Regions from separate parts of the Endozoicomonas sp. Z74 genome, predicted to be linked through region 1. Evidence: predicted binding sites of a transcription regulator. Region 1 holds the regulator's gene; each other region holds the start of a gene.
The links. The regulator FNR, encoded in region 1, switches genes on or off when oxygen is low (the NO sensors DNR and NnrR bind a similar motif). The targets are predictions, from matches to a motif close to TTGATNTANATCAA.

Region 1 (7,990 bases):
CAGGTGGTTCGGGTAAACGCTCCCATTATTCAGGGCGCCCCAACCACCCGAACCATCCGGTTCAGCATTACTTCCAGCCAGCCAGGCCTGGAGGCAGTTACGGCAGAAAGCCGGTTTATGGTACCCAGGCAGTAAAGGATACCCATGACAATGACGCATCAGAATTCACCGGCCAATAGCGCCCCCCCTACCGGGCGGAGAGTTGCAAGGGAACCATTCACTCCCTGGTACAGGGAACCCTGGGCCTGGTATATCGTCGGCATCCTGCTGGTCACCTTCTGCTGGGGGAGCTTCCAGCTGTACACCGCTTTCTCCAACCAGGACAGCGTCGTGATCGACGATTATTACAAAAGCGGTAAAGCCATCAATCACGACAGGACCCGAACCCACAATGCCAGAACGCTCGGCATTCAGGCGACGGTGACCGTTGATGACCTGATTGGAGAGGTTCGAGTGGCTGTCCAGGGAAGCCTGGAAGAGTGGCCAGAGCAATTGACACTCAGTTTTCTGTCACCGGTGTTCAAAAAGCAGGATAAAACCCTTACGCTCAAGCGGGCCGTCAGTGGGGAATACGTCGGCCAGCTTCAGGAGCTGGTAGCAGGGCGCTATTACCTGCAACTGGAAACCCAGGATGCCTACATTCCTGAGGTGGGCTATGAAACGGGCTGGAAAGTCACCATGGAAACCGTGGTAACACCGGGCGAGCCGATTAACCTTTATCCGCCTGTAACCCAATGACCGATATCCGCTGTTTTCACTGCTCACTGCCCGTCGAAGAGCCCGTCGTCTTCCAGGCCGAAGTGGAAGGGGTCCACCAGCCTATGTGCTGTCCGGGATGCAAGGCAGTCACCGAAGCCATTGTCGCCGGAGGACTGGACGGCTATTACCGGCACCGCACCGATACCGGCCAGCAGGCCTCGGGGGTCAGCCCGCGACTCCGGGAAGAACTGCTGGTCTACGACCGTGAGGATATCCAGAAAGACTTTGTCCAGCCATACCAGAACCGAAATCATAACCCGAAGGAAAGCCACCAGGCACCAGAGGACAATCTCAGGATGGCCAGCCTGCTGATTGAAGGCATCACTTGCGCGGCCTGCATCTGGCTGCTGGAAAACCATATTGGCGCTCTTGAAGGGGTTGAGCAAGTCAACGTCAATCTCAGTACCCATGAAGCCCAGATTATCTGGCAACCGGATACCCTCCCCCTGAGTTCCCTCCTCCTGGAAATACACCGGATTGGCTATAAAGCCTTTCCCTGGCGCTCCGACCGGCAGGAAGCCCTTCTCAAACAGGAAAACCGGCAATTTATACGACGACTGGCTGTGGCCGGCATCGGAGCCATGCAGGTAATGATGTATGCCATTGCCCTCTATTCCGGCGCCATCAGTAATGATATGGCAGACCACTACCGGGACTTCATTCGGGTCATGAGCGCTATTGTTGCCACTCCCGTGGTCTTTTATGCAGCCGCCCCCTTTTTCAAGGCAGCCTGGCGTGACCTCAGAATCCGCCACCTGGGGATGGACGTTCCGGTCTCCATTGCCATTGGCGGTGCCTATCTGGCCAGCCTCTGGGCCACCTTTTTTGCCAGTGGTGAGGTCTATTACGATTCGGTCTCCATGTTCACCTTTTTCCTTCTTACCGGCCGCTACCTGGAACTCCGGGCCCGACATGCCACCGCCCGTGCCGCAAGAACACTGGCCAACCTGCTGCCCCCGAGCTGTCTGAAAAAAGTGGAGGGTCGTTTTATCCGGGTACCCGTGGCCGACCTTCAGCCAGGCGACCATGTTCGAGTACTGCCGGGTGATGCCATCCCGGCAGACGGCGTTCTGCTCCATGGCGCCAGCAGTGTCAACGAATCCATGCTGACCGGCGAATACATGCCCGTAGAAAAACAGGCTGGCGACAATCTGTTGTGCAGCAGCCTGAATGTGGACCACACCATTGAAGTCAGAATCACCCAGGTGGGAGAGCAGACCCGGGTGGCAGGCATCATTCAGCTGCTCAAACGGGCCCGGCAGGACAAACCCGCCATTGCCCGCCTGGCCGACAGAGTGGCCGGATGGTTTGTGGCCTGCGTCCTGCTGGTGGCCATTTTCGTCTATTGGGGCTGGTCCGGCATTGCCCCGGAGGATGCCTTCTGGATCACCCTTTCCGTACTTGTGGTCACCTGCCCCTGCGCCCTCTCCCTGGCAACCCCTGCGGCCCTGACAGCGGCAACTGGCTATCTGCACAACCTTGGGCTTCTGGTAACCCGGGGACATGTTCTGGAAGGACTGGCGGCCATCGACCACGTGATTTTCGATAAAACCGGTACCCTTACCCGGGGAGAGCTCTCCCTGGCAGAGGTGCTCCCCGTCAATGGTTCAGCCTCTCAGGAGAAAAACTCTACAGAGCAGCTGACAAAGTTTGCTGCCGCTCTGGAAGCCCACTCAGAACACCCCATCGCCCGGGCATTTACCGGTTTAGACGACCCTCTTTCCAGTCCAGCGCATAATGTAACCAACCATCTCGGCCAGGGATTGGAAGGGGAGATAGACGGCACCCGTTATCGAATTGGGCGCCCCGGTTTTGCCTGCCCCGAACACACCCCGACGACACCGGCCAAAACAGGACAATGGCTGCTGCTGGCCCGTAACAACCAGCCCTTGTGCTGGTTCCGGATTACCGACAGCCTGCGCCCGGAGGCCGCTGCTACCATCAGCCGCCTGCATAGCATGGGCAAAGAAGTCACCCTGCTCAGTGGGGATGCCGAGCCGGTGGTGGCTGCCACGGCCCTGGAACTGGGCATTACCCAGTGGCAGTCCGGGACCAGCCCGGACGAAAAACTGTCGTTTATCCAGACGCTCCAGCAAAAAGGCCAGCATGTCCTGATGGTAGGTGACGGTATTAATGACGTACCGGTTCTGGCCGGGGCAGATATCTCCATGGCCATGGGAAATGCCTCAGATCTTGCACGAACCAGCGCTGATGCGGTATTGATATCCGGCCACCTTGAGCGGCTTGCGGATGCGTTTATCCTCACCCATAGAACCCGGAAGATCATCCGCCAGAACCTTGCCTGGGCTCTGGGCTATAACCTTTCTGCCCTGCCACTGGCCGCTGCAGGCATGGTCGCCCCCTGGATGGCGGCCATCGGTATGGCACTCAGCTCTCTGATTGTGGTTGGCAATGCTCTGCGGCTAAGCCGGCAGGGAGGCAACAAGACAGAAACCACAACCAGAAAGAAACCCGGTCAGCAGACAGCAGACGCTCAATCTCAGCCCCACCCCGGACAATCAACAGGAGCATCGTTCTGACCTATGGAAAGCCTGATTATCCTGATCCCCCTGGCCCTGATTCTGGTCGCCCTTGCCATCAAAGTGTTTTTCTGGGCCGTGGATGATGGCCAGTTTGATGACCTGGAAGGACCGGCACACAGCATTCTGTTTGACGAACCGGAGTCGGAAACTCGAACCAGAAACAGTCAACCGTCGTCAACCCCTGAGACATCCAAACAGCCATGAGCGGAAAATGCCGGTGGCATACACCAGAACACTAAACAGAGCTACACACAAAGATCTGGAAGCAGTATGAGTGATCTATCCATTTTTATAACCGCACTGACTCTGGGCCTGCTGGGCAGTGCCCACTGCATTGGCATGTGTGGGGGAATCACATCCGCCTTGAGTCTTTCCATTCAGGGTAAAAGCCGGGTCCAGGTGCTCGGGCTGATGCTGCTCTACCATTGCGGCCGTTTGCTGAGCTATGCCCTGGCCGGCTTTCTACTGGCCGGTATCGGCTGGTTTCTGGGTGATCTCAGTCCCTGGGCGAAAATGGCGCTGCGTTATTTTGCCGGATTGATGATGATCGCCATGGGCCTCTATCTCACAGGGTGGTGGCGAGGACTGACTTACTTTGAGCGCGCCGGGCAGCAACTATGGCGTTATATTCAACCCATAGCCAGCAAACTTCTGCCCATACAATCCCCAGGCAACGCACTGATACTGGGGATGCTCTGGGGCTGGCTGCCCTGCGGCCTGGTCTATAGCAATCTGGTCTGGGCTGCCAGCCAGGGCTCACCGGTCACCGGAGCACTGGCCATGTTCTGTTTCGGGCTGGGCACCCTGCCCGCGGTTTTTCTGATCGGCGCCTTCTCCCGCCAGCTCAGCCAGTTCATCCAAGCCAGCTTTACCCGCAATATGGCCGGCATCATGGTGATTCTGTTTGGCGCCTGGGCCATGCCTGGCCCCCACCAGGAATGGCTGATGACATTGATAGCGCATCATTAGCCGCTTCCGACATAACCGGAAAGCGCTCTTCTTTCTGAATTTGATACTCGCAAATCATCCTCAGCCCATGTAATATGCAATCCCCTCCAGCCTGTGTTCATATTTTCATCGAAACAGATAACTACTGATTCCAATTCGGCAGCCCCGTATTGACACGCATCAAGGAATACAGGTTTAGCTTTCTCTACACTTTTAAAAAATACAGCTATTCATCAATAAGACTGCTACGTTTGAGCATTCAAAACTCGGCAACAGCAGCACAGCATTGACAAAACAGCCGCACGCTTCAAAACACCGAAGCTTATAGCCAGAGAGATCGGCCAGAGACAGATTATGAAAAATGCGCCAGTTTGGGATAAAGACCTGATTGAACGATATAACCAGTCGGGACCTCGCTACACCTCTTATCCAACCGCCGTTCAATTTGATAACACCTTTAACCCTGAGCTATACCAGGCCAGCGCTCAACTCAGCGCCTCTACCATCAAGCCACTGTCGCTTTATTTCCACATCCCCTTCTGTTCACACGTCTGCTATTACTGCGCCTGCAATAAAATTGTCACCAAACACCGCAGCCGCTCGGAAAAATACCTTGAGTATTTGTTCCGTGAAATTGAAATGCAGAGCAAGCTGTATTCTCCCGAGCAGAAAGTTGAGCAGCTGCACCTGGGAGGCGGGACGCCAACATTTCTCAGCAGCGAGCAAATGCGCGCCCTGATCGGTAAGGTCGGCCAGCATTTTCAACTGACGAGCGGCGACACCTCGGATTACTCCATTGAACTCGACCCCCGCGAAGTGGACTGGCCGATGATGGATACCTTGCGGGATCTTGGCTTTAACCGCATCAGCATGGGTGTTCAGGATCTGGATGAACGGGTCCAGAGAGCCGTCAACCGGGTTCAGCCTGAAAATATGGTCCGATCAGTACTGGATGCTTCAAGAACCATGGCTTTCAAGTCCGTTCACATGGACCTGATATACGGCCTACCTTTCCAGACTGTGCCTGGCTTTATGGATACCATCGACCGGGTCATCGATATGGCACCAGACCGGCTGTCGCTGTTTAACTACGCCCACCTGCCCCACCGCTTCAAGCCTCAGCGCAGGATCAATGACGACGACCTTCCTGCTCCGGAGGTCAAGTTGGAAATCCTGCAGCAAGCGACTGAAAAGCTGCTGGACCAGGGCTACGTATACATTGGCATGGATCACTTTGCCCTGCCCGATGATGAGCTGGCCACCGCCCAGGAAACCGGAAACCTGCACAGAAACTTCCAGGGTTACACAACTCACAGCCACTGCGATCTTATAGGAATGGGCGTCTCTTCCATCAGCCAGGTGGGCGACACTTACATCCAGAACACCACGGAAGAATCAGACTACTTCACAAAAATCGACAAAGGCCGACTCCCCATGGTCCGGGGACTTCAGATGACAGAAGACGACAAAGTCCGCCAGGCCGTCATCACCCAGCTGATCTGCCACTTCCAGCTCCAACCCGGTAAAATAGAGACACAGTTCGGCATCACCTTTGACACATACTTTGCTGAGGAGCTGGAACGCCTCAAACCTATGATCAATGACGAGCTACTGACGCTGAACGAAGACCGAAGCATTGTGGTAACCCCTAGAGGCAAACTACTGATCCGGAACATCTGCATGCAGTTCGATCATTACCTGAACCAGCCAAAGCCCACGGAAAAGCAGGAGGCAATCCCCCGCTACTCAAAAGTCATCTGACTTTTCCCAGAAAGCTACCGAAAAAGTAGCCACTCCTTCAGTCTTCCGGGCTTATGCATTCGAGCATAAGTCCGACACCCCCCCAGTCAAACATTGACCATTGCTTTGCCTGCGGTATCGGTGCAAAATCGGGCAACACAAATAAACGAACGTACTTCAGACAGTGGCACACCTTTTGTGACACTGTCGGCTCGGTGCTCCAGTGTATTCTGCCCCCCTTAGTTGACGGGGCTTTACGTCAAGAGCCTGGTTCAGAAGCTTGCCAAGGCGAGACGCCCTGAACAAACGACGCAATCGTGTTACTGGAGACAACGTACTGGCACAAGTTGTTTCCACAATAGCATTAAACACCTACTTTAACGCTATTCACTTGCGTATTTACCTAGCTTACACTTCGTTAACAATTTTCATAAAATTGAGTCGATTTTGCCAATACGACTTTGAGGCCTCTCAATGACGTCCAAGCCCAACGTCCGACAGCCAAGCCATGTGGCCTGCAGAGACTGCAGCCTCAGCTCCTTGTGCCTGCCGCTGGCTCTCAGCATTAAAGACATTGACCAGCTGGATCACATCATCAAGCGAGGTCGCCCTCTGAAAAAGGGTGAACACCTCTTCCTCGAGGGTGATCCGTTCAGCAGTGTATTTGCGGTACGTTCAGGGGCGATCAAAACCTACACCGCCACCAACGAAGGTGAAGAACAGATCACCTCCTTCTACCTGCCCAGCGAAATTCTCGGTTTGAGCGGGATGGATACCGACACTTACCCAGTGTCTGCCCAGGCCATGGAAACCACCATGATCTGTGAAATTCCCTTTGAACAGCTGGAAGGGCTCGCGGATCAGTTCCCGGAACTGCGTCGCCACCTGATGCGCCTGATGAGCAAGAAGATCCGGGAAGATCAGCAGATGATGATGCTGCTGTCCAAGAAAAACGCCGACGAACGCATAGCCACCTTCCTGATCAATCTGGCCAGCCGCTTCCGTCGCCGGGGTTTCTCTTCCCAGTCATTCCGACTGTCCATGTCCCGGAACGAAATGGGCAACTACCTGGGACTTGCCGTCGAGACGGTCAGCCGGGTGTTCACAAGGTTCCAGAAAAACGGCCTGATTTCAGCGGTTGGCAAGGAAATTGAAATTCGTAACTCCGTTGAGCTTTGCTCTCTGGCCGGGGGGAAAACCATCGACCCCACCCAGATCGTGACCAGCGCCTGAGGAGAACTGAGGTAGCTTTCCCGGATTGAAGGGCTACCCTGCCAGTAGCCTGTTGGATTCAGTGAGCCCCGTGCTCACTGAGCATCATTGACCGAAACAGAGCCAAAACGGCATGCCCACAGAACAACGCCTACCCGCCCTGGAATACCTTCAATCCCAGATCAGAACCATCCCGGACTGGCCTGAGCCCGGTATTCTTTTCCGTGATATCACCACCCTGTTTGAAAACCCGAAGGCCTGGCGTCTGACCATAGACACTCTGGTGGAACGCTACCAGAATAAAGATGTGGATCGCATTGGCGCACTGGATGCCAGAGGCTTCCTGATCGGCTCAACACTGGCCTACACATTAAACAAACCTCTGGTACTGTTCCGAAAGAAGGGGAAACTGCCCGGCACCACCCTGAGCCAGGAATACCAGCTGGAATACGGCACCGCCACCCTGGAAGTCCATGACGACACCATGAAGCCCGGAGACCGCATTCTGCTGGTTGATGACCTGATCGCAACCGGCGGCACTCTGCTTGCCGCCCATCACCTGATCAGCCAGGCAGGCGCTACCACGTTGGAAGCAGCCGCTATCATCAATCTTCCCGACCTTAAAGGTTCCGAGAAGTTGAATCAGGCAGGAATCCCCACCTTTACCCTCTGTTCTTTTGCAGGCGACTGATAAAAGTCCCCTGACTAATGGGGTTATAGAATATCCGGAATGATACGATAACCCCATTAAGCACAACACCAAGCCTGTTTTCCTTCTGACAAGCCCT
Region 2 (7,990 bases), on a different contig from region 1:
CTGGCGCCGCCCATAAATACGGAGCCTTCCAGGGCATAAGTCACCTTGCCATCAAGACCACAGGCAATGGTCGTCAGCAAACCGTTTTCCGAACGGATAGGCTGATCACCAGTATGCATTAACAGGAAACAACCGGTGCCATAAGTATTCTTGGCCATCCCTTTTTCAAGGCACATCTGACCAAACAGAGCCGCATGCTGGTCACCGGCAATACCGGCAATGGGAATCCGGGTGCCGCCCTTACCACCGATGTTGGTCTGTCCATACACTTCAGAGCAGGACTTCACCTCTGGCAGCATGGACCTGGGAATCTGCAACACCTCCAGCATCCGGTCATCCCATTGCAGCCGGTTGATATCAAACAGCATGGTCCGGCTGGCATTGGTGTAGTCAGTCACATGAACCCGACCGTTGGTGAGCTTCCAGATCAGCCAGGTATCCACGGTACCGAACAGCAGGTCGCCTTTTTCCGCTTTCTCCCGGGCACCTTCCACATGGTCGAGCATCCACTTCACTTTGGTTCCGGAAAAATAGGCGTCCGTCACCAGGCCGGTGGTTTCTTTTATATACTCTTCCATGCCATCACGCTTCAGCTGTTCGCAGATGTCCGTGGTTCTGCGACACTGCCAGACAATGGCATTATGGATCGGCTGTCCGGTATTTTTGTCCCAGACCACTGCCGTTTCCCGCTGATTGGTGATACCAATCCCCGCAACCTGGTCACTGCGAATACCGGTTTTGGCCAGTACTTCCGTCAATACAGAACTCTGGGTCGCCCAGATTTCCATGGCATCGTGTTCCACCCAGCCCGCTTTTGGATAAATCTGGGTAAATTCCCGTTGGGAAACTCCCACGATCGCCCCTTTATGGTCAAAGATAATGGCTCGGGAGCTGGTGGTTCCCTGATCCAGGGCAACGATGAATTTCTCGTCTTTCTTTACAGGAATGTTCACAGGTATCACCCCTTGGTCATTCAGTGATGCTTATATCTATAAGAAGGCTGCCTGGAAGTCTCCGACAGGCAGCATTTCCCATTTATGGGATTGACTCGGAGGCTGTCCGAGAATAGCGCTCGTAGCGAGGACGGTAGAAAATTGAGGATCAAAATTCGATTTTGTGAGGTGAATAGTGGTTCTATTTGCCGAACAAAAGCGAATTTTTAGACCAATTTGCTACCGTCGCAGTAGGGCAGCCTATTCTCTGACAGCCTCCTTACGTATTACGCGTCAGCCGGACGAATTTCACAACCCGCGGTGGCGCATTCCACTGGTTCCAGCTGGCTGGCAATTACCCTGAGATAAACCCAGGCTCCCGCCATGGCACCGCAGATCGGCCCCGCAATGGGCACCCAGAAATAGGGATTAGTGCGGGCACCGGTCAGGGCCACATCCCCCCAGCCGGCAAAAAAGGCAAACAGCTTGGGTCCAAAGTCACGGGCGGGATTCATGGCAAAACCGGTCAGAGGACCAAAAGAGGCACCAATCACCGCAATCAATATGCCGATCAGCAGTGCGGACAAAGCACCGTTGGAGACGCCATTATTATCATCGCCAATGGCCAGGATACCGCCCATCAATACCGCCGTTATGAAAAACTCAACAAAGAAAGCCTGGACATTACTGAGCAGGGCATTCGGGTAAGTTGAGAAGATTCCGGCGGTGGCCAGGCTGGAGGCCTCACCCCGGATGATCCCATGGGTGCTTTCAAAATCCACAAACAGCCCTTGATAGAGGAAATACACCAGTGCTGCCGCACTGAATGCCCCCGCAATCTGCGCAGCGATATACGGCAACACCTTGTGTTTTTCAAACCCCTTGAATACGGTCAGGGCAAGGGTTACTGCAGGATTCAGGTGCGCACCGGAAACCCCTCCAGCCACATAAATGGCGATCGCAACCCCCAAACCCCAGACAATAGAGATTTCCCACTGGCCAAAGTCACTCCCAGCCAGAACCAGCGCAGCAACGCAACCTGCTCCAAAGAAAATCAACAAACCGGTGCCTATAAATTCGGCAAGGCATTGACCCAACAATGTCTGCCTCAATGTCTGCCCCATGACAACCCCCGTTGCGAAAGTGAAAAAATACACGCGAATTATCACAGCAGAAATCACAACCGAGCAACATCGAAACCCTGACTCAAATCAACAGAATCACATTTTTACACACGTCATCGCACGCTTTATCACCAATTCATTGAAAACAGAGACTACCGATACAAAAATAATCAGCATAAACACCCTTTCGAAGTCGTACGAGCATATACGAATATTGATATACGTCATTTCGAACATTACAATCTGCAACGATACTGTTATCCACAGGCTCGATAACCGCTCGTTGACTGTCCGTAAATGTGCGCTTTTGAACACTATTTTGAACAACATCAGGCCCCAAATGAAAACCTTTGAAACAGACGTTGTCATTATCGGCGGTGGCGCCACTGGCGCCGGCGTCCTCCGCGACTGCTCGCTCAGGGGCATTCGTGCAATCCTGATAGAAAAAGACGATATCGCCACAGGGGCCACAGGACGAAACCATGGCCTTCTGCACTCCGGCAGTCGGTATGCGGTCACCGACGCCCATTCCGCTGAAGAGTGCATTCAGGAAAACCGGATACTGAAAACCATCGCTTCCCACTGCATAGAGGAAACGGATGGTTTATTCATCACACTGCCTGAAGATGACCTCTCTTTTCAAAAACCCTTTATCGATGCGTGCAACCAGGCAGGTATTGAGACAGAACAGTTGACGCCAGAGCAGGCTCTGCAACTGGAACCCAACGTTAACCCGGCACTGCTGGGGGCCGTCAAAGTACCCGATGGCACCATTGACCCCTTTCGCCTGACCGCATCCAATATTCTTGATGCTGAAGAGCATGGCGGCCAGCTGCTCAATTACACCCGCGTACTGAATCTGATCATTGAGAGCGGGCGCGTGGTTGGCGTCAATGCCGTGAATGTCAAAACCGGCGAGCGCGTGGTTATCCGGGCCCAGCAGGTGGTTAATGCCGCAGGGATATGGGGCCAGCAAATTGCTGAATATGCCGATCTGTCGATCCATATGATTCCATCCAAAGGCTCTCTGCTGATCATGGATTACCGGGTCAATGGAATGGTACTAAACCGCTGTCGTAAACCAGCGGATGCCGACATTCTGGTGCCCGGTGACACTATCTCCCTGATTGGGACCACCTCCCAGAAAATCCCGTACGACCAGATCGACAACCTCAGAATTGATCCGGAAGAGGTGGACACCCTGATCCGGGAAGGGGAAAAACTCGCCCCAATCATGTCCAGGGCCCGCATTCTCAGAGCCTACGCCGGGGTTCGCCCACTGGTCTCCGTGGATGGCAGCTCAGGTCGGAATATCAGTCGTGGCATCGTATTGATGGATCATGGAGAGCAGGATGGCTTGCCTGGCCTGGTGACCATCACCGGGGGCAAGCTGATGACCTATCGTCTGATGGCTGAAAAAGCAACCGATGTGGTTGCCCGCCACCTTGGCAATACTGTGGGCTGTCACACAGCAGAAGTTCCACTTCCCGGAGCCTGTGGTCACCAGGCAGATATTGAAACGCCAACCCTGTCAGCACCTGTGTCAGTGTCCGCAAAGTACCGCCACGGTGAGCGTGCAGCCCGGTTCCTTTCAGAGAACAATGATAAAAACGCCATTATCTGCGAATGTGAAATGGTGACCCGGGGCGAAATTGAATACGCCGTTGCCAAATTGAACGCTCCGGATCTGGTAGACCTGCGTCGCAGAACCCGTCTTGGCATGGGGCCCTGCCAGGGAGAGCTCTGCACCTGTCGTGCAGCTGGCATTCTTCAGGACATGAAACCCGATGAAGAACCCCATTCTCTGAGCAGCCCTGAGCGGGTGGAAAGCCCTGAGCCAATAGAAAACCCTGACTCTTTGAAAAACCTTGCCCCCCTGGAAAGCATCGGTGAGTTTCTTGAAGAACGATGGAAAGGCAACCAGCCGGTACTCTGGGGAGATGCCCTTAGGGAAGCAGAATTCAGTCACTGGATTTACGAATCACTGCTGGGCTACAGCCATCTCCCGGAGACGGAAACCGATACCAGCAATACTCTCGTTAAAAACACCGAAGAACCAGCAGCAGTGAAGCCAGCAGCATGAGATACGACAGCATTATTATTGGCGGTGGGCTGGCCGGAATGACCTCCGCCATCCGCTGCGCAGAAGCGGGATTAAAAACAGCGGTCATCAGCTTCGGGGAAAGCTCCCTGACATTTGCCTCTGGAGCCATTGATGTTCTGGGGCGTCAAGCCGACGGTTCTCCTGTTCAGGCCCCCTTTGAGGCCATCAACAAACTGCCCGGCAATCACCCCTACCACAAAGTCGGGCCAGACACTCTGAAAGCAGGACTTGAACATTTTCAGAAAAGCATGGCCGCCTCCGGCCTGACCATGGTCAACCAGGGTGACAAAAATCATTGGCGCATCTCGGCTTTAGGCAGCCTGATCCCAGCCTGGTTGTCACAGACCAGTATGAATCCATTGCCGTTTACCAATCCGGCAAAAGAAATAAAGCAGGTCGCCATCATTAATATTGCTGGATTCCGGGATTTTCAACCCGCCCTGGCAGCCTCCGGCCTGAAAAGACACCCAGCCTTTGCCGGAAGCAGAATTACCAGCAGCACCGTCTCCCCGGAGGCCCTTGCCCTGGAAACCCGAAATCCATTTGAACTGCGTTCCATTGAGCTGGCCAGAGCACTCAGCAGCGAGCAGTCCCTGCAACGATTGGCGAAAGCCCTGGGTAAAGCAGCAGGTACGGCTGACCTGATCATCCTTCCTGCGGTTCTTGAGGATAGCCGGGGCAATAGCAGAATGCCGGAACTCTCCAGGTTGCTGGGGTGCCCAGTGATGGAAGTGGCCAGCCTGCCTCCTTCCCTGCCGGGCCTCAGAATGACCAGGGCCCTCAAGCAGCGGTTCAGTGCCCTGGGCGGAATGTTGATTGAAGGCGACCAGGTGGTTAAAGGTGAATTTGACAATGGTCGTTTATACAGCATCGAGACCCATCACAACAAAGACCTTCCCCTGTATGCTGACCACTTTGTGCTGGCCACCGGCACCTTTTTAAGCAAAGGGTTGAAAGGAGAAAGAAACCGAATTGTTGACCCGGTGTTCGGTCTGGATATTGCCGCACCGGAAAACCGGGCAGAATGGAGCACCGGTTCATTCCTGGACAGCCGGTCCCATCACTTTATGGAGTATGGGGTCACCACCAACCAGCAGCTTCAACCCTGCATCAACAAGACTCCTATCCGTAACCTGTATTGTGCCGGCTCGGTTCTGGCGGACTTCAACCCCGTTGCGGAAGGCTCTGCCGGAGGCGTCTCCATTGCCACCGGGTATTTCGCTGCTGAACAGATTATTGCCACACACGCTTCCGACAGGGAAAGCGCTGTGGCCGAGAAAACCGGGGCGGAGAAATAAGATGCTTTCACTGACCGACACCACTTTTGATAACTGCATCAAGTGCACCGTTTGCACCACCCGCTGCCCGGTAGCAGAAGCCCGGCCTGATTACCCCGGCCCAAAACAGGCAGGCCCGGACGGTGAGCGTTTTCGCATCAAAAGCCCTGCGCTCTACGACGATGCCCTGAAATATTGCAGTAACTGCAAACGCTGTGAAGTGGCCTGCCCTTCCAATGTCCATATTGGCACCATTATCCAGAAGGCTAAGGCCCGACATGACGGCTTCAAGCAGGGTCCCCGTGAGTATATGCTCAGCCATACTGATCTGATGGGCACCCTGTCCTCAAAAACGGCACCGGTAGTCAATGTGGTTACCGCCATGAAGCCGGTCAAAAAATTGCTGGACAAAACCCTGGGCATTGATGAAAGGCGGACGCTGCCCAAATACAGCTTCGAGACGTTCAGAAGCTGGTTTGGCCGAAACGCCGGTGACCAGGAGCAGTTCCAGCGGAAAATCACCTACTTCCACGGCTGCTTTACCAATTTCAATGACCCCACGGTCGGCAAAGATCTGGTGAAAGTCCTCAATGCCATGGGGGTGGGTGTCCGGCTCACGGCAAAAGAAAAATGCTGTGGCGTTCCCCTGATCGCCAATGGCTTTCTGAAAAAAGCCCGGAAAAATGCCGACCTGAACATGACCCAGTTTGCCCGGAGCCTGGAAGCGGGCTCCGAAGCGGTCATTTCCACTTCATCAAGCTGTGCCATGACGCTTCGGGATGAATACCCGGATATGCTGGATGTGGACAACTCCGCCATCAAAGAGCAGATTCAGTTTGTCTCACGGTTCCTGATCCGGGAGTTTGCCGAAGGCAATGTTCCCACCATGAAACCGCTGAACCTGAAAGTCGCCTACCACAGTCCCTGTCACTTGATCCGCATGGGCGGTGTCGTGCATACCGTGGAACTGATGCGGGAAATTCCCGGGCTTGAGCTGACGCTTCTGGACCAGAACTGCTGCGGCCTTTCCGGTACTTATGGCTTCAAGAAAGAGAACTACGACACTTCCCAGAAAATTGCCAATAAAATGCTGGAGCAGATCAAGACGACAGAGGCCGACTATATCATCACCGACTGCGAGTCCTGCAAAATGCAGGTGGAAATGAACACCCGCCACAAAGTACTCCACCCGGTGACTCTGCTGGCCATGGCTCTTGCCTGAGGCCTTAACCCGCATATTGCATGAAGTGTCGAGCTAGCGACAAGCCGACGGGCGTCCCTATGACAAATAGTCTTTTTACGCTTTTCTCCTATACCCCTTGAAAGGCGTGGGATAATCGCTTTTTCATAGCGACTTCATGCAATATGCGGGTTAAGCGGGCCGCTGCTTTGAGAAACTCCGTTATTGACCCTTTTGCCAATAACGGAGTTCGCTTCTAGACTGCATTTGTTCTCAAACAGTCTGGAGATCCCCCCATGGCAGTCAAACTGGATGGGCTCATTGTTTTTGGTGACAGCCTCTCGGATATTGGTCACAAACGGAAAACGGGCACAGGTCGACTTGCCCGACTCCTTGGATTGATGCGAACCAATGAGGTTGGGCGCTTCAGCGACAACAGAAACTGGACGGACTTTATCTGGGAGTGGTCCGGTGGGGCCACCCTGTTTGTAAACAATGCAGAAACCACCCGCGAACTCACCCGGCTCCACCTGACCCAGAACCCAGAGTCGGACTACGGGTCGCCCCCTTCCAGCCGTTTTTCGTACGCCAACTACGCCGAGGGCGGAGCCATGGGAGCCTCTGACCGATCCGGTACAGGCCTGGGCACCTTTTCAGAACAGAAGAAAAGCTTTCTCCATGATGCAAAGAAGAGCCCACTGGAGGGAAATATCCTGTTTCTGGTGTGGTTTGGCCTTAACGATCTGGTGACCAATGGCCGTGACAAGCTCAAGATGAAACAGGTAGCGGTTGAGATCTGCACCCTCTGCGAGGAGCTCCTCCAGATAAACGGCAACTCCCACTTTATTCTTGCCAACATCCCGAATCCTCAGGGATCGGTCAGGTACCTGGGTAAAGAATTAACCGAGGAGGTGCGCGGCTATCAAACAGGCTCCTTCGAGTTTGGCTATGAACTCGCCCGCCAGGTGGATGTCTTCCCGGATCATCGAGCCTCTCTGATTGATATGTACAGCGTCACTGAACACATCGATGAGAACCTTGAGGCATACGGACTAAAGAAAGGTGCCCAGCCCCACGGCATGAAAGTCCGTTATGGAGAGGTCACACCGGTTTCCAGCGATGATTTTTATACCACCACCAGTGACGATGCGCACCCCACAGAGCAGGTCTATAAACTGATTGCAAAAGTCTGGGCCCAGGAGATACTCAAGCGATTTGACCTGGGCACGCTCAGGCAGAGCGGTGAGGGGCAGTTCCCCATTAAATAGGACAACTGATTATCAGCAGACCGCTACTTCCGTCTGGGCATGCTTGAGCTGCTCCATCAGGGGGGCCGGGGGCTGACAGTCCGTATACAGCCGGTCAATATCACT
Region 3 (7,990 bases), on a different contig from region 1:
GCCCGCCTGGGGTAGGCGGTAGAGGGTGGCCAGACGCTGGGAAATGATGTCCTGATGGGGGGAAAAGGTGTCATAAGGGAGGATTTCCCAGTCCGGCATCTGTTGTACGTGAACGGTTGAGTCTTCTCCCAGGAAGAAGTCCAGCTCTTCTTCCAGCCGGATGGCGGTAGCACTGTCGTGTGTAATGACCACCAGGGGGGAGCTGTCCTGGCGCGCGGCAGAGGCAATGGTATAAGCCGGACCTGCCTTGGCCAGGTTACCCCAGTGAAGTTGATCGCCTGCCTGCAAGGGTAAAGGGATGGTTTGCTGCGTCATGAGAGTTATGAAATATCCTTTGCTGATACGGCAGAGCCAACTTCTGGGGTTGGCGGGCCATTCTCATGGTGAAAATGTCGCTGTTTTGGGCTCCGCAGCCACTTTAAATGGTTCAGGGTGAACGGTGTGTTTTATTCACGGCCGTCGATCCGCTTATGGCTGTTTGACGGAGCATTGTAGCGGCTGCGATGGCATTCTCACAGTGGGGGGAAGGATTAACAAAGCTAGGTGTTAATGTTTGTGCGTGTATGTTGATATCTGATGGTGATCTGAGGATAATACACGTGAGTTCAGGTTCCGGGTAGTTGATCGACGTTTCCGGTCAGGTCCCTGGCCCTCAAAGCCGGCAAAATGCCAACGATAAATGGACATAAAACGGGAAAAAATTGTGGTAGAAGACCGTTTTCAGGACTGGAAAGAACGTGAAGCTCTGGCCGAATCAATGATCCCCATGATCGGCCGTCTCTATCGAAACCATAACATTGTTACTTCCATATTCGGGCGCTCCATCATTAACCGCTCCGTCATTAATATACTCAAGGCGCACAAATTTGTCCGCCAGATTGAGGAGCAGGGGTTATCTGTTCATGAGACCTACCCAATACTGGAGTTGCTTACTTCTATGGACCTGGGGCCATCCCGAATTGATATCGGCAAACTGGCTGCAGGATACCGGACTGAAGCTGAGGGGCTCTCTCTTGAGGACTATGTCCGTCAAAAGGTGAAGCCTGTTACCAACGGCGATAAAGTTCAGCTGGGCCCCGGTCAGGATGTGGTGCTTTATGGTTTTGGGCGCATTGGCCGCCTGATGGCTCGAATCCTGGTTGAGCGCGCCGGCGGTGGTTCTGGCTTGAACCTTCGGGCGGTTGTGGTGCGACCGGGCAGTGCGGATAATGACCTGCAGAAGCGGGCCAGCCTGCTGAGGCGGGACTCTGTTCACGGCTCTTTCCAGGGCACCATTTCGGTGGACGAAGAGAATAAAGTGATTTACGCCAATGGTGTAGCGATTCAGGTGATCTACTCCAATGCGCCGGATACTATTGACTACACCCGTTATGGCATTGCCAATGCCGTGGTGGTGGATAACACCGGTAAATGGCGGGATGAAGAAGGTCTTGGGCTTCATCTCCAGTCAAAAGGGGTTTCCCGCGTTCTATTGACTGCCCCGGGTAAAGGGGAGATCAAGAACATTGTGTATGGGGTCAACCATCAGGACATCAACGGGGAAGACCGGGTTCTGTCTGCGGCCTCCTGCACCACCAACGCCATCACACCGGTATTGAAAGCCATTCATGAGGCGTTTGGTGTTGAGAACGGTCATGTGGAAACGGTTCACTCTTACACCAATGACCAGAACCTGATTGACAATTACCACAAGGGTGAGCGACGCGGGCGCAGTGCGGCCCTGAATATGGTATTGACGGAAACCGGTGCTGCCAAGGCGGTGGCCAAGGCGCTACCAGAGCTTCAGGGCAAGCTGACGGGGAATGCGATCCGGGTACCGACACCCAATGTGTCTCTGGCGATTCTTAACCTGAATCTGGCCAGGGCGACGACTCGGGAAGCTCTCAATGAGTTTCTGCGGGATGCCTCCCTGTATTCTGGCCTCCACAAGCAGATTGACTACGTCACTTCCGTGGAAGCGGTATCCAGTGACTTTGTAGGCAGTCGCAGGGCAGGGGTGGTGGATGGGCAGGCAACCATTGTGGAAGGTAACCGTTGCGTATTGTATGTGTGGTACGACAATGAGTTTGGTTACAGCTGCCAGGTAAATCGGATTCTGCAGTATATGTCCGGGGTGATGCATCCTTCCGTACCCTGATTGTTCCAGAGAGTTAAAGCCAGTTGATTGCTGTCAACTGGCTTTTTTGTTGCCTCTGGTTGTCAAAATCTGCATCACGACTTTCCAGATAATCATCGGTGTTACCAAAACCGCAGGGCTTTTCAACAGGGTAAACGCTTCTATGAATCGGTGGTGAACCTCCTGGTCTTCGCCGGCCATTTTCATAATGGCTTTGATATAGCGGTTCAAAAAGGAGGTACCCACTGGTTGCCGTCCTTTTGTTTCCCTGAACATAAAGTCAGGGCTGGCCGCCATTAACCAGGGGATCCGTTTTCCACGGCCGATCTGTTTCTGGAGGCAGGCCATGGTTTCAGGAGTAAAACGGGTTTCCTGTTGTTCCAGAAGTGTTTTGAGCTTAATCAGGTCTTTTATGGCCATGGTGATACCCTGACCATAGATGGGGTTAAAACTGCAGACTGCATCCCCGACCACCAGGAAGTTTCCTGGCCACCGCTTTGCTCTGTCGTAGCGCCGCCATAGACTGCCGGGAATGCGATAACTCACTGGCTCATCAATTGGCGTGGCCTGCTTCAGAATGTTATAAAGATCCGGTTGTGGCAGTGAGCGCACATAAGCCATAAACCCTGTTATATCCTTTGGAGCGACTTCGCCATTAAACCCTACCAGCGTCACTATCCATTTATCGTTTCCCAGGCTGTAGATCATGCCTCCGCGCTTCACATCAGGGGGCTCTGGGTAAATGGCCAGCACCTTCCAGTCCAATGAGCCGGTCAGGCTTTCTGGCAGATGAAAGTGGCGGGTGGTGTAGGCAACCTGTGATCGGACCTCGTCTTCTCTGATCTCAGTAATATCGTTTGCTCTGAGCCATTTCGGGGTTTGTGTTCCACGGCCTGAGGCATCAACCACCAGGTCTGCTTTAATGGCCTGGGGTGGTTCGCTATTGGCAGAGCATTGATAGCGTACGCCTTTTATTCTGAAGCCGTCTTCAGAAACAATGACCCCTGTGACCCTGGACTCGGAGAGCAGCTGAATAGCATCAACGGACTGAATGGCCTGGCGAAGCTTCCATTCAAATCGTGACCGGTTGCACCATCCCATATTGACTCCTGAATGGAATCGTTTTTTCCAGACGCCGAATTGAAACCACCTGAGAGCCCCGGCGGCATCGGAAGAGGCAATTCCGAACGCTCTGAGGTTGAGTTCTGTATTGCCAAGGAGTGGCTCCAGCAACTTGATACCGCTGGGCAGAATAACGTGAGAGTGTGGACCCTGGCCAACTCCTTTATGAAGGCCGCAGTGAGGATCAAGAGTGTCTTTTTCCAGTACGATCACTTCTCTAAAAAAGGGGGACAGCGTTTTGGCTGCCATCAAACCGGTCACACTTCCACCGATCACCACTGCACGCTGCCACATTACCGGCTTTCTCCTGTAGGACTTTATTGCCATGGTACCTGAGAATGGATGCTAAGACTGAATTCCTGCTTACGGAGTTTCACGGTGGTGCAGACCACTCAAATAGGGGTAAGGGCAGCCCTCAAACGGATAGGCATAAAGTCTCAAACCGTGCGGCGCGCTACAGCTATTGACCCGTGTCAATAACCGGGTCATTAAGTGATCCCTTAAATTGTAACCATTCTCATTTGCGTATATATTCCTATGCAATGACTCATCTGTCCGGCCTTCCTTTGAAGTCATGAGCTACAGCGCTCTCACTCTTCAGCCTGGGCTGGGCGATCACATCTTTCTATCGTTTTTACATCATTGCTATCCAGACACTGTCCGATCTTCAGGGCATCGGATGTCCGGTTCAGGCAGAGACAGGCTGATGGAGCGTTCTCTATGAAAACAACCCTGGGTGAACTGAAAACAGGGGAAAGCGGTCAGGTAGCCGCTTTCCTGGATGAGGGCAGTGCCTATCGGAGGAAGCTGCTGGCCATGGGGTTGACTCCCGGCACCCGGTTTACCGTCAGCCGGGTGGCTCCTCTGGGGGATCCCATTCAGTTACAGGTCCGGGGTTTTCAGCTCTCTGTGCGTCGGGATGAAGCGGCAGCTGTTGAGGTTTCAAAAGTATGACAGAACATGTTGTAGCCATTGTTGGTAACCCCAACTGCGGAAAGACCACTTTGTTTAACGCACTCACTGGTGCCCGCCAGAGAGTGGGTAACTGGCCGGGAGTGACCGTTGAAAAGAGAAGCGGGCATTATCGGCTGGGTGACAAGACGATTGAAGTGGTTGACCTGCCGGGAACTTACTGCCTGGACGTGGTGGACAGTGATGTCTCCATGGATGAGCGGATTGCACGGGATTATATTCTGCAACGGGATGCAGAGCTGGTCATCAATATTATTGATGCATCCAATATTGAGCGGAATCTCTATCTGACCACCCAGCTGCTGGATATGGGTGTTCCGGTGGTGATTGTGCTGAATATGATGGACGTGGCCAGGGATAAGGGCGTTGAGATTGACGAAGCTGCTCTGTCAGCCCAGCTGGGCTGTCCGGTATTGCCCCTGGTGGCCAGCAAGTCCGAGGGAATCAAAGCACTGCAGAAACAGCTGGATGAGTATCTGCAAAGCTCGCTGCCACAGGCCAGGCCGGTATCTCTGGGAGCTGACATTGAGCAGGCCGTTGCCATTATTCAACCGCAGTTGGAGGGGCTCCTCAAGGATCAGACCTCTGTCCGCTGGCATGCGTTGAAGTGCCTTGAGGGAGAGGGGGTGGCTGAACTCCAGTTGCCGGCGGATGTGCTGGGAACGGCTGAACAGCAACGGCACCTGCTGGAAAGCACCCAGAATGAAGATCTGGATATTCTGATGGCCAGCGGTCGTTACCGGGCTGTGGGTGAGATTATGAAGGTGATCCTTCGCCAGAAAGGGGAGGTGAATCACCGGCTCACCGAGAAAATCGACAACCTGGTGCTGAACCGGGTACTGGGTCTGCCTATTTTCTTTGGGGTCATGTACCTGATGTTCATGTTCTCCATTAATATTGGCAGTGCCTTTATTGATTTCTTTGATATTTTTACCGGCACTTTGCTGGTGGACGGTTTTGGTCACTGGCTGGATGGCCTGGGGGCTCCGGCCTGGCTGGTCACCTTGCTGGCCAATGGTGTGGGTGGTGGTATTCAGACGGTATCCACCTTTATTCCGGTGATCGCCTTCCTGTTCCTGTTCCTTTCCCTGCTGGAAGACTCCGGTTATATGGCCCGGGCCGCGTTTGTGGTTGACCGGCTGATGCGCTTCCTGGGGCTGCCAGGCAAGGCATTCGTGCCCATGCTGGTGGGCTTCGGCTGTAACGTTCCGGCGATCATGGCGGCAAGAACCCTGGACAATGAGAAAGACCGCCTGCTGACCATTTCCATGGCGCCCTTCATGTCCTGTGGTGCCCGCCTGCCGGTATATGCGCTGTTTGCTGCAGCGTTTTTCCCCCAGTCCGGTCAGAACGTTGTCTTTGCGCTCTATATTACCGGTATCCTGGCGGCGATTTTCACCGGTCTGGTCATGAAGCGCAGCCTTCTGGGAGGCGACAGCTCTCCTTTCATCATGGAGTTGCCCAACTACCATTTGCCCTCTGTGAAGCAGGTAATGCTGAGAACCTGGGATCGCCTCAAGGCTTTCATGCTCCGGGCAGGTAAAGCGATTGTGATCGTTGTGGTGGTCCTGAATACGCTGAACTCAGTGGGTACCGACGGAACCTTCGGACACGAAGATACGCAAGAATCCATGCTCAGCAAAATCGGCCAGACCATTACGCCTGTATTTGCCCCCATGGGTATGACGGAAGATAACTGGCCTGCAGCGGTTGGCATCTTCACCGGTATCCTGGCCAAGGAAGCCGTGGTGGGTACCCTGGATTCCATGTACAGCGCCATTGCCGCTTCAGAAAATGATGTGAAAGCCGGTGATGAGCCCTTTGACCTGATGGCCGGTATTTCCGAAGCCCTGGCCTCCATCCCTGCCAACCTTGCGGGCCTGACCGGCCAGATGGCAGACCCCCTGGGCCTTGAAGTGGGTGACTTGAACGACCTGGAAACCGTTGCCGAAGAGCAGGAAGTGACTATGGATACCTTTGCGGTCATGTCCAGGCTGTTCCCAAGTAATGCGGCGGTCATCGCCTATCTGCTGATGATCCTGCTCTATACCCCCTGTGTGGCGGCGCTGGGTGCCATCTACCGGGAAACCAATATGGCCTGGACGATGTTTGTGGCAGGCTGGACGTTCCTGCTGGGGTATGCCGTTGCCACACTTTACTACCAGTTCTCATTAATTGCCGTTCAGCCGGGCGTGACTCTGCTCTGGGCGGTGAGTATTGCCCTGGTCATGTTCATCGTCTTTGCGCTGATGAGACGGGTGGGGGCTACCGCTGTGCAGTCTGTAGCGCTTGCTCCCGCGACCATAGGCCAGTCCTGCAACAGCACTTCCCATGGTAAGAGTTGCTCATGCTGATCGAAATCCGTGATTTTCTGAAGGGGCAGGGTGTCTGCTCCCTTTCAGAGTTGAGTACAAAGTTCAGGACGTCTCCGGAAGCCATGCGGGGAATGTTGTCCCACTGGCAGAGAAAGGGGCGGGTAGTTTGTGAACGCCCCGGGTGTGCCACATCCTGTAATAAAGGATGTGTATCCTGTGAGCCGGAGCAGCTTGAGATATACCGCTGGCAGGGGAGTGAACAGCAGATTCCGTTGTGTACGGTTCATTGATCCATCTACTTTTCTATAGGTGCCTGTATGGGCACCTGGTAGAGATAAACCGGCGTTTTATATAAATCATCCCCATACAGCGTTTTGACCGGCAGCCACCCTGGCAGCCGGAAGGTATGGGTGAGAATCCAGCAACCTTCCGGTAGCCCCGGGATCACTTCCTTTTCCAGCCGCTTCATGGCTCCGGGAAACAGGTAACAGACAATCAGGCCGGAATTGCCCAGGTCTGCGGTGAAAAAATCGTTTCTGGTGATGGGGATCCTGGTGGTGAGGGTGGCCCAGAGCGCCGGAATGGGCGACCGCTCAAAGGCTATGATCCGGTTCCGGGGGTATTGCTGTTTCAGAATGGGAAGCAGGGTTCCCCAGCCACAGCCCAGCTCCACAATATCTCCACTGATTTGCCCGGGCAGTGCCTTCTTGAGGGCCCGGCTCACTCTTCGGGAAGTGGGCGTAGGCCCAATCCCCAGACGGATGCTCCAGAACAGGATCGAGCCGGCAGCCAGAGCCATCACCAGTAATAGAACATAGGCTGCAACTGTTGTCCCTGCCATTCAACTGTTATCCTGAGCCCGGATTTACCTTCAACAGCATAAGAAGTTATCAGCTCCGTGGCCAGACCTTCCGATGTTTCCACCAAGAGAGTCACCCTTGATGATGTGGCTCTGCGGGCCGGGGTTTCCAAATGGATTGCCTCCCGAAGTTTTACTCCCGGCGCTTCTGTGGCCGAACACAAGCGCCAGAGAGTGCTGGAGGTTGCCCGGCAACTGGGTTACCAGCCAAGTCTGCTGGCCCGTGCTCTGTCGAAGAAACGCTCCACTCTGGCGGTGCTGGTGCTCGATGAGTTTGCCAATCCCCATGCATTAGTGATGCTGCAGAGAACCACGGCGGCTTTGCAGGCTATTGGTATGCAGTGCATTCTGGTGAACATCGCCAGTGATAATTACCGTCCGCTGCTGGACACGGCCAAACAGTATCAGGCGGATGCCATTATTCTGATCGGCTCTCTCTTTGATGAACAATTACTCCAGGAGGTGAACCCGGAAACGCTGCTGGTGCTTCTGGGGAGGGAGAGCAGGGACCCCAGGGTGCTGGGGATTTCCTGCGATAACGGAGCGGCAGGCCGGGAGATTGCCGATCGTCTCTATGAGAGGGGTTGCCGTCGTCCACTCTATCTG

Region 2: glpA (anaerobic glycerol-3-phosphate dehydrogenase subunit A) is a predicted target of FNR. The motif match lies at 2,271-2,284, and genes of this name have one in related genera.
Region 3: ACNRUY_RS06880 (FeoA family protein) is a predicted target of FNR. The motif match lies at 3,702-3,715, and genes of this name have one in related genera.

What each region holds. Positions count from the first base shown of each region.
Region 1 is NZ_JBLYZI010000013.1:51,290-59,279, forward strand. Features, by position in the region: gene ccoG (cytochrome c oxidase accessory protein CcoG) at 1-135, shown strand, start outside; gene ACNRUY_RS05940 (FixH family protein) at 151-738, shown strand; gene ACNRUY_RS05945 (heavy metal translocating P-type ATPase) at 735-3,299, shown strand; gene ccoS (cbb3-type cytochrome oxidase assembly protein CcoS) at 3,303-3,506, shown strand; gene ACNRUY_RS05955 (sulfite exporter TauE/SafE family protein) at 3,573-4,271, shown strand; gene hemN (oxygen-independent coproporphyrinogen III oxidase) at 4,605-6,011, shown strand; gene fnr (fumarate/nitrate reduction transcriptional regulator Fnr) at 6,465-7,223, shown strand; gene ACNRUY_RS05970 (adenine phosphoribosyltransferase) at 7,336-7,893, shown strand.
Region 2 is NZ_JBLYZI010000068.1:19,583-27,572, reverse strand. Features, by position in the region: gene glpK (glycerol kinase GlpK) at 1-953, opposite strand, end outside; gene ACNRUY_RS17825 (MIP/aquaporin family protein) at 1,220-2,056, opposite strand; gene glpA (anaerobic glycerol-3-phosphate dehydrogenase subunit A) at 2,397-4,139, shown strand; gene glpB (glycerol-3-phosphate dehydrogenase subunit GlpB) at 4,136-5,458, shown strand; gene glpC (anaerobic glycerol-3-phosphate dehydrogenase subunit GlpC) at 5,460-6,659, shown strand; gene ACNRUY_RS17805 (SGNH/GDSL hydrolase family protein) at 6,914-7,885, shown strand; gene ACNRUY_RS17800 (DeoR/GlpR family transcriptional regulator) at 7,898-7,990, opposite strand, start outside.
Region 3 is NZ_JBLYZI010000016.1:38,914-46,903, reverse strand. Features, by position in the region: gene mfd (transcription-repair coupling factor) at 1-315, opposite strand, end outside; gene ACNRUY_RS06890 (glyceraldehyde-3-phosphate dehydrogenase) at 680-2,137, shown strand; gene ACNRUY_RS06885 (NAD(P)/FAD-dependent oxidoreductase) at 2,171-3,532, opposite strand; gene ACNRUY_RS06880 (FeoA family protein) at 3,959-4,192, shown strand; gene feoB (Fe(2+) transporter permease subunit FeoB) at 4,189-6,564, shown strand; gene ACNRUY_RS06870 (FeoC-like transcriptional regulator) at 6,558-6,815, shown strand; gene ACNRUY_RS06865 (hypothetical protein) at 6,821-7,366, opposite strand; gene ACNRUY_RS06860 (LacI family DNA-binding transcriptional regulator) at 7,424-7,990, shown strand, end outside.